Linked DNA regions of Thermus aquaticus. The protein of the gene in region 2 interacts with the protein of the main gene of each other region in a pairwise test. Links are inferred from orthologs where the notes say so. Each region holds a gene or a part of one and is shown on either strand. Other genes may lie near its edges.

Region 1 (3,658 bases), 1.5 Mb from region 2 along the record:
GGAGGCCCTGCCGGCCGGGGAGGTGCTGGGGCGGTACAAGGACCAGACCCGAACGGTGGAGCGGGGCTTCCGGTTTCTCAAAGACCCTCTGTTCTTCACCGGCAGCACCTTCCTGAAGCGGCCGGAGCGGGTGATGGCCCTGGTCCTTTTGGTCTACCCTCTGGCCAAAGACCCACCCTGCGCTGGGTGTTCGGGCTCTTCATCTGGGTGCGCCTGGTGGAGCTGGAGGGCAGGCCCTTGGTCCTCAACCTGGCCCCCCATCACGAGACCGCGGTGCGCCTGCTGGGGGCACAGCGATATTACCTCCTGGAGTGAGGGGGGTGCGGAATGTGGGTAAGGATAGCGGACGCGGGTGTTTTGGCCTGGGGGTCGTCCTTGTAGCCCATCGCCTGGAGGGCATCGTCTATGATGCAAAAGGCCGCTATGGTGTGCGAAAGCATAGCGGCCACTATTTTTCTGGCCCAGGGGGTAGGTAGCAACTTGGGCTATTATACCCGGCCGGGTAAACTCAAGGCATGACCCTCGAGGCGGCCCGCAGGCGCGTCAACGAACTCAGGGACCTGATCCGTTACCACAACTACCTCTACTACGTCCTGGACGCCCCCGAGATCTCCGACGCCGAGTACGACCGGCTCCTTAGGGAGCTTAAGGAGCTGGAGGAGCGTTTTCCCGAGCTCAAAAGCCCCGACTCCCCCACGGAACAGGTGGGGGCGAGGCCTCTGGAGTCCACCTTCCGCCCGGTGCGCCACCCCACCCGCATGTACTCCCTGGACAACGCCTTTTCCTTGGACGAGGTGAGGGCCTTTGAGGAGCGGATAGAGCGGGCCCTGGGGCGGAAGGGGCCCTTCCTCTACACCGTGGAGCACAAGGTGGACGGTCTTTCCGTGAACCTCTACTACGAGGAGGGCATCCTCGTCTTTGGGGCCACCCGGGGCGACGGGGAGACCGGGGAGGAGGTGACCCAGAACCTCCTCACCATCCGCACCATTCCCCGCCGCCTCACGGGCGTTCCGGACCGCCTCGAGGTCCGGGGCGAGGTCTACATGCCCATAGAGGCCTTCCTCAGGCTCAACCAGGAGCTGGAGGAGGCGGGGGAGCGCATCTTCAAAAACCCCAGGAACGCCGCCGCCGGGTCCTTGCGGCAGAAAGACCCCAGGGTCACGGCCAGGCGGGGCCTGAGGGCCACCTTTTACGCCCTGGGGCTGGGCCTGGAGGAAACCGGGTTAAAAAGCCAGCACGACCTTCTCCTATGGCTGAAGGAGCGGGGCTTTCCCGTGGAGCACGGCTTCACCCGGGCCCTGGGGGCGGAGGGGGTGGAGGAGGTCTACCAGGCTTGGCTCAAGGAGAGGCGGAAGCTTCCCTTTGAGGCCGACGGGGTGGTGGTCAAGCTGGACGACCTCGCCCTCTGGCGGGAGCTGGGCTACACCGCCCGCGCCCCCCGCTTCGCCCTCGCCTACAAGTTCCCGGCCGAGGAGAAGGAGACCCGCCTCCTCTCCGTGGCCTTCCAGGTGGGGCGGACCGGGCGCATCACCCCCGTGGGCGTTCTGGAGCCCGTCTTCATAGAGGGCAGCGAGGTGAGCCGGGTCACCCTCCACAACGAGAGCTTCATTGAGGAGCTGGACGTGCGCATCGGCGACTGGGTGCTGGTCCACAAGGCGGGCGGGGTGATTCCCGAGGTGCTGAGGGTCCTGAAAGAGCGCCGCACCGGGGAGGAGAAGCCCATCCTCTGGCCCGAGAACTGCCCCGAGTGCGGCCACGCCCTCCTCAAGGAGGGGAAGGTCCACCGCTGCCCCAACCCCTTGTGCCCCGCCAAGCGCTTTGAGGCCATCCGCCACTACGCCTCCCGCAAGGCCATGGACATCCAGGGCCTGGGGGAGAAGCTCATAGAAAAGCTTCTGGAAAAGGGCCTGGTCCGGGACGTGGCCGACCTCTACCGGCTGAGGAAGGAGGACCTCTTGGACCTGGAGCGCATGGGGGAGAAGAGCGCAGAGAACCTCCTCCGCCAGATAGAGGAGAGCAAGGGCCGCGGCCTGGAGCGCCTCCTTTACGCCCTGGGCCTTCCCGGGGTGGGGGAGGTGCTGGCCCGGAACCTGGCCCTCCGCTTCGGCCACATGGACCGCCTTCTGGAGGCGGGCCTCGAGGACCTCCTGGAGGTGGAGGGGGTGGGCGAGCTCACCGCCCGGGCCATCCTGAATACCCTAAAGGACCCGGAGTTCCGGGACCTGGTGCGCCGCCTGAAGGAGGCCGGGGTGGAGATGGAGGCCAAAGAGCGGGAGGGCGAGGCCTTGAAGGGGCTCACCTTCGTCATCACCGGGGAGCTTTCCCGGCCCCGGGAGGAGGTGAAGGCCCTCCTTAGGCGGCTTGGGGCCAAGGTGACGGACTCGGTGAGCCGCAAGACGGGCTTCCTGGTGGTGGGGGAGAACCCGGGGAGCAAGCTGGAAAAGGCCCGCGCCTTGGGGGTCCCCACCCTGAGCGAGGAGGAGCTCTACCGCCTCATTGAGGAGAGGACGGGCAAGGACCCAAGGCCCCTCACGGCCTAGGCGGTCCGCCGAAGAGCTTCTCCAAGGCTTCCCGGACCCGGGACTCGGGAAGCCCAAGCTCCCTCAGGGCCTTCTCGTACACCTCCGGGGTGAGGAGGCCCCTTAAGACCATAAGCTCGGTGCGGGAGAGGTTTTGGCCCCCTAGGACGTGCTCCTCGTAGCTCTCCCAGGCCATGGGCACGTGGGCCTTCACGATCTCGGCGATGGCCCTGGCGTACTGCCGGATTTCCCACTGGGCCTCGGGGGCCAGGCGGAGGGTGAGGAAGTGGAAGAGGTTGTGGAGGTCCTGCTTCCAGTAGAACTCGGTGTAGAGGTTCAGGGGCAGGACCATGCGGGCCATCTCCCGGGCCACCCCCTTTTGCAGAAGGGCCTGGTAGGCGGCGTAGGCCACCTCCTCCACCTGGCGGAGGAGCCCATCCGCCTCCTCGTCGGGGAAGGCCCCTTCCGAGCCCTGCTTGTTCTTCCCGGCCTGCTTTCGCCAGAGCTCGGGCTCGTAGAACTCCTCCTTGAGGACGGAGTAGCGGCCGGAGATCTCGTTGACGCTGGCCGTGCGGTGGCGGAACCACTGGCGCACCACGAAGAGGGGGGCCTTCACGTGGAACTTGAACTCCACCATCTCAAAGGGGCTGGTGTGGCGGTGGCGCATGAGGTAGTCAATGAGGGCCCGGTCCTCCCGCACGGTCTTGGTGCCCGGGCCGTAGGAGACCCGGGCCGCCTGGACGATGGAATGGTCGCCCCCCATGACCTCCACCAGACGCACGAAGCCCTTGTCCAGTACGGGAATGAAGTCCATGCCTCACAGTCTACTTGCCTAACGCCCTCGCCCCCGCTACCCTTAGGGCATGCGGAAGAGGACGCCCTTCGCCTTTAAAAGGCGCCACGGCCGCTACCGAGCCTAGGCTTGGCCTTTTTCGGCCCGGGGCTTAGGATGGAAAGGCTGAGGGCGCTTGGCGCCTTTTTTGGAGAAAAGCATGCTGACTTTGCCGGATTTTCCCTTACCGGACGCGAGGGGCCGCTTTGGACCCTACGGGGGGCGGTACGTGCCGGAGACCCTGATCCCGGCCCTCGAGGAGGTGGAGGCCGCCTACCGGGAGGCCAAGGAGGACCCCGCCTTCTTG
Region 2 (4,381 bases):
GGGCGGAGGAGGTGGAGGGCCTTGCTTAGGGACCTCATCCGGATTTACCAGGAGGCCCACGTCCCCTTCTTCGCCGCCGCTTTGGCCTACTACGCCCTCCTCTCCCTCACGCCCCTCCTCCTCTTTCTGGCGGGCCTCTTTGGGCTCCTCCTCAAGGGGAACCCCACCCTTCAGGCCGAGGTCTTCCAAAGCCTCTCCGAGCTCACCATGGCCCTCTTCCCCGCCCGGCCAGAGCTGGCGGGGGAGACCCTGGCCTTCCTGACCCGAAGCGCCTTCCCCCTCACCCTGGGAAGCGGCCTCCTCCTCCTCTGGTCTGGGAGCAACTTCTTCGCCGCCTTGAGCTACGCCCTGGGCCTCGTCTTCGGGCGCCCCTTTGGCTTCCGCCACCGGTTTTTGGGCCTCCTCATGCCCCCCCTGCTGGCCCTCTCCCTCATCCTCCTTTCCCTCCTGGGGCTTTTCCTGGGGTTTCTCCTGCGCTACCTTCCCCCCGAGTGGCGAAGCCTATTGGGCCCCCTCGAGGCCTTCTTACCCCTTCTTGCTGCCTTTCTCCTTTTCCTCCTCACCTACGCCCTCTTCCGGGGCCTTAGGGGCTTTAGGGACTTCCTGCCCTTAAGCGCCGGGGCGGGGGTGGCCACCCTCCTCTTTGAGGGGGTGCGCCTCCTTCTGCCCAGGCTCCTGCCCCGCTCCCAGTACGAGCTCCTCTACGGGCCCCTGGCGGGCTTCGTCCTGGCCCTTTTGGGCCTTTACCTGGTCCTCTACGCCCTCCTTTTGGGGGCGGTGGTGGCCCGGGCCCTGAGGGCCTAGGGGTATGATGGTTCTATGCGCTGGGCCAGGCTAGCCCCCTAAGTGGGGAGGGGCCTGGCCGTCCCTTCCCAGGGAGGGGAAGGGTTTTTTTGAGGAGGCCGAGGATGGAGAAGTACAACCCCCACGCCATAGAGCCCAAGTGGCAACGTTTCTGGAAAGAGAAGGGCTTCATGAAGGCCAAGGAGGTCCCCGGGAAGAGGGGGAAGCAGTACGTCCTGGTCATGTTCCCCTACCCTTCCGGGGACCTGCACATGGGCCACCTGAAGAACTACACCATGGGGGACGTCCTGGCCCGCTTCCGCAAGGTCCAGGGCTACGAGGTCCTCCACCCCATGGGCTGGGACGCCTTCGGGCTTCCGGCGGAGAACGCCGCCCTTAAGTTCGGCCTCCACCCCCGGGACTGGACCTACGAGAACATCCGCCAGGCCAAGGAGAGCCTGGAGCTCATGGGCATCCTCTACGACTGGGACCGGGAGGTCACCACCTGCGAGCCCGACTACTACCGCTGGAACCAGTGGATCTTCATCAAGATGTGGGAGAAGGGCCTGGCCTACCGGGCGGGGGGGCTGGTCAACTGGTGCCCCAAGTGCCAGACGGTCCTGGCCAACGAGCAGGTGGTGGAAGGGCGGTGCTGGCGGCACGAGGACACCCCCGTGGAGAAGCGGGAACTCACGCAGTGGTACCTCCGCATCACCGCCTACGCCGACCGGCTTTTGCAGGACCTCGAGGGCCTGGACTGGCCGGAGAAGGTCAAGGCCATGCAGAGGGCCTGGATCGGCCGATCGGAGGGGGCGGAGATCCTCTTCCCCGTGGAGGGGAGGGAGGAGCGGATCGCCGTCTTCACCACCCGCCCCGACACCCTCTTCGGGGCCACCTTCATGGTCCTGGCCCCGGAGCACCCCCTCACCCTGGAGCTCGCCGCCCCCGAGCGGCGGGAGGAGGTCCTGGCCTACGTGGAGGCCGCCAAGCGCAAGACGGAGATTGAGCGCCAGGCCGAAGGGAGGGAGAAGACCGGGGTCTTCCTGGGGGCCTACGCCCTAAACCCCGCCACTGGGGAGAGGATCCCCATCTTCACCGCCGACTACGTCCTCTTTGGCTACGGCACCGGGGCCATCATGGCCGTGCCCGCCCACGACCAGAGGGATTACGAGTTCGCCAAGAAGTTCGGCCTCCCCATCAAGAAGGTGGTGGAGCGGCCGGGAGAACCCCTCCCCGAGCCCCTGGAAAGGGCCTACGAGGAGCCCGGCGTTCTGGTGAACTCGGGGCCCTTTGACGGCCTCATGAGTGAGGAGGCCAAGGGGCGGATCACCCGCTGGCTGGAGGAAAAGGGCCTGGGGAAGGCCAGGGTCACCTACCGCCTCCGGGACTGGCTCATCAGCCGCCAGCGCTACTGGGGCACCCCCATCCCCATGGTCCACTGCCCCACCTGCGGCGTGGTGCCCGTCCCCGAGGAAGAGCTTCCCGTCCTCCTCCCCGACCTCAAGGACATTGAGGACATCCGGCCCAAGGGGAAAAGCCCCCTGGAGGCCCACCCCGAGTTCTACGAGACCACCTGCCCCAAATGCGGCGGCCCCGCCAAGCGGGACACCGACACCATGGACACCTTCTTTGACAGCAGCTGGTACTACCTCCGCTACACCGACCCCCACAACGACCGCCTCCCCTTTGACCCCGGGAAGGCCAACTTCTGGATGCCGGTGGACCAGTACATCGGCGGGGTGGAGCACGCCGTGCTGCACCTCCTCTACAGCCGCTTCTTCACCAAGTTCCTCCACGACCTGGGGATGGTGGAGGTGGAGGAGCCCTTCAAGGGCCTCTTCACCCAGGGCATGGTCCTGGCCTGGACGGACTTCGGCCCTGTGGAGGTGGAAGGGGAGAGGGTCCGCCTTCCCGAGCCCACCCGCATCCGCCTGGAGGTCCAGGAAAGGGAGCTTTCCCTGGAGGACGTGAAGAAGATGGGGGCCGAGCTCAGGCCCCACGAGGACGGTACCGTGCACCTCTGGAAGCCCGCGGTGATGAGCAAGTCCAAGGGCAACGGGGTCATGGTGGGGCCCTTCGTGAAGGAGGAGGGGGCCGACATCGCCCGCATCACCATCCTCTTCGCCGCCCCTCCCGAGAACGAGATGGTCTGGACCGAGGAGGGGGTCCAGGGGGCCTGGCGCTTCCTGAACCGGATCTATAGGCGGGTGGCCGAGGACCGCTCCGAGCTGGAGAAGATCTCGGGTAGGTTCCAGAAAGAGGCGCTGGAGGGGGCCGACCGGGAGCTCTACGGAAAGCTCCACGCCACCCTCAAGAAGGTGACGGAGGACCTCGAGGCCCTGCGCTTCAACACCGCCATCGCCGCTCTCATGGAGTTCCTGAACGCCCTCTACGAGTACCGCCGGGAGCGCCCCGTCACCCCCCTCTACCGCACCGCCATCCGCTACTACCTGCAGATGCTCTTCCCCTTCGCCCCCCACCTGGCCGAGGAGCTTTGGCACTGGTTCTGGCCCAATAGCCTCTTTGAGGCGGGCTGGCCCGAGCTGGACCCGGAGGCCCTGGAGAAGGACGTGGTGGAGGTGGCCGTGCAGGTGAACGGCCGGGTGCGGGGCACCATCCAGATCCCCAAGGACGCCCCCCTGGAGGTGGCCCGGGCCGAGGCCCTCAAGGTGAAAAACGTCCAGGCCCACCTGGAGGGCAAGGAGATCGTCAAGGAGATCTACGTCCCGGGCAAGATCCTCAACCTGGTAGTGCGGGGGTAGGGAGGCTTAGGCGGGTGGCCTCGAGGCGGGCCACCTCCCCCTCATGGGGGGTGAGGAAAATCCCCTCCCCCCCTTCCCAGGCCAGGAGCTTCCCGTAGGCCAGGAAGAAGCCTTCGGCGTCCAGGAGGCCGTAGAGCCTCCCGGGCTCGGCGGGGCCTTCCAGGGGAAAGGCCCGGGGTATGGCCCCCTGGAAGTGGGCGAGAAGCCGCTCCAAGCGGGCCCTCCGCCTCTCGGCGGCGGTCTTCCTTCTGGCCTCGGGGAGGGGCTTGGCCAGGCGGAGCCTCAGGTCCTTGCGCCAGCTTAAGGCCTGGTAGAGGGCCTCGGAGCCCAGGATCAGGACCTCGGCGGGGCTTAGGGCGTCCACCTGAAGGAGGCGGTAGGTGGGGTCCAGAAGGCCGTCCGTGTCCCCGATGGCCGGGCTTCCCTTGGGGATGAGGCGGGCCAGGCGCAAGGCGGCCACCAGGGCCTTGGCCTCCACCCCCACCGGGGAAAGCGCCCCCACCAGGGCCCGGCGCACGGGGATAAGCCCGCCCCGGTGCCGGAAGAGGGTGAAGGTCCCGGGCAAGGACCCCTGCCCGGGGTCCAGGTCCAGGAGGTAGGCCTCGCCCGCCCGCTCCAGAAGCCTTTGGGCCAGGGTGGACTTGCCCACGTCCGTGGGGCCCAGGAGGAGGAGCATCGGGAAAGACTCTAGCACGCCCTGTGGTCTGACGCATTTTTGCCATTCGGCAGGAAAGTGTTATACTGACCCCACCATGACCCTGTGGTTTGAGGAAAGCAGAGAGGAGCGGGCAGTCCTGGGGCCCTTGCGGGAGTTCCTGAAGGCGGAGGTGGCCCCG

The links. The genes of interacting proteins can lie anywhere in the genome.
Region 1: the proteins of leuS (region 2) and ligA interact in binary tests that used the Escherichia coli proteins (3 or more experiments, as listed by UniProt). The link is inferred for Thermus aquaticus from one-to-one orthologs.

What each region holds. Positions count from the first base shown.
Region 1 is NZ_LHCI01000106.1:2,009,358-2,013,015, reverse strand. The notes cover bases 146-3,027. They hold ligA (NAD-dependent DNA ligase LigA), read left to right. Parts: upstream 146-515; coding sequence 516-2,540; downstream 2,541-3,027. Other genes in these bases: thyX (FAD-dependent thymidylate synthase), read right to left, coding at 2,530-3,027. Outside these bases: more of thyX, read right to left, coding at 3,028-3,333; trpB (tryptophan synthase subunit beta), read left to right, coding at 3,512-3,658. UniProt on the Escherichia coli protein: DNA ligase that catalyzes the formation of phosphodiester linkages between 5'-phosphoryl and 3'-hydroxyl groups in double-stranded DNA using NAD as a coenzyme and as the energy source for the reaction.
Region 2 is NZ_LHCI01000106.1:483,386-487,766, reverse strand. The notes cover bases 561-3,745. They hold leuS (leucine--tRNA ligase), read left to right. Parts: upstream 561-908; coding sequence 909-3,545; downstream 3,546-3,745. Other genes in these bases: BVI061214_RS03575 (Clp1/GlmU family protein), read right to left, coding at 3,523-3,745; BVI061214_RS03585 (YhjD/YihY/BrkB family envelope integrity protein), read left to right, coding at 561-804. Outside these bases: BVI061214_RS14010 (tetratricopeptide repeat protein), read left to right, coding at 1-29; more of BVI061214_RS03585, read left to right, coding at 22-560; more of BVI061214_RS03575, read right to left, coding at 3,746-4,221; BVI061214_RS03570 (acyl-CoA dehydrogenase family protein), read left to right, coding at 4,298-4,381.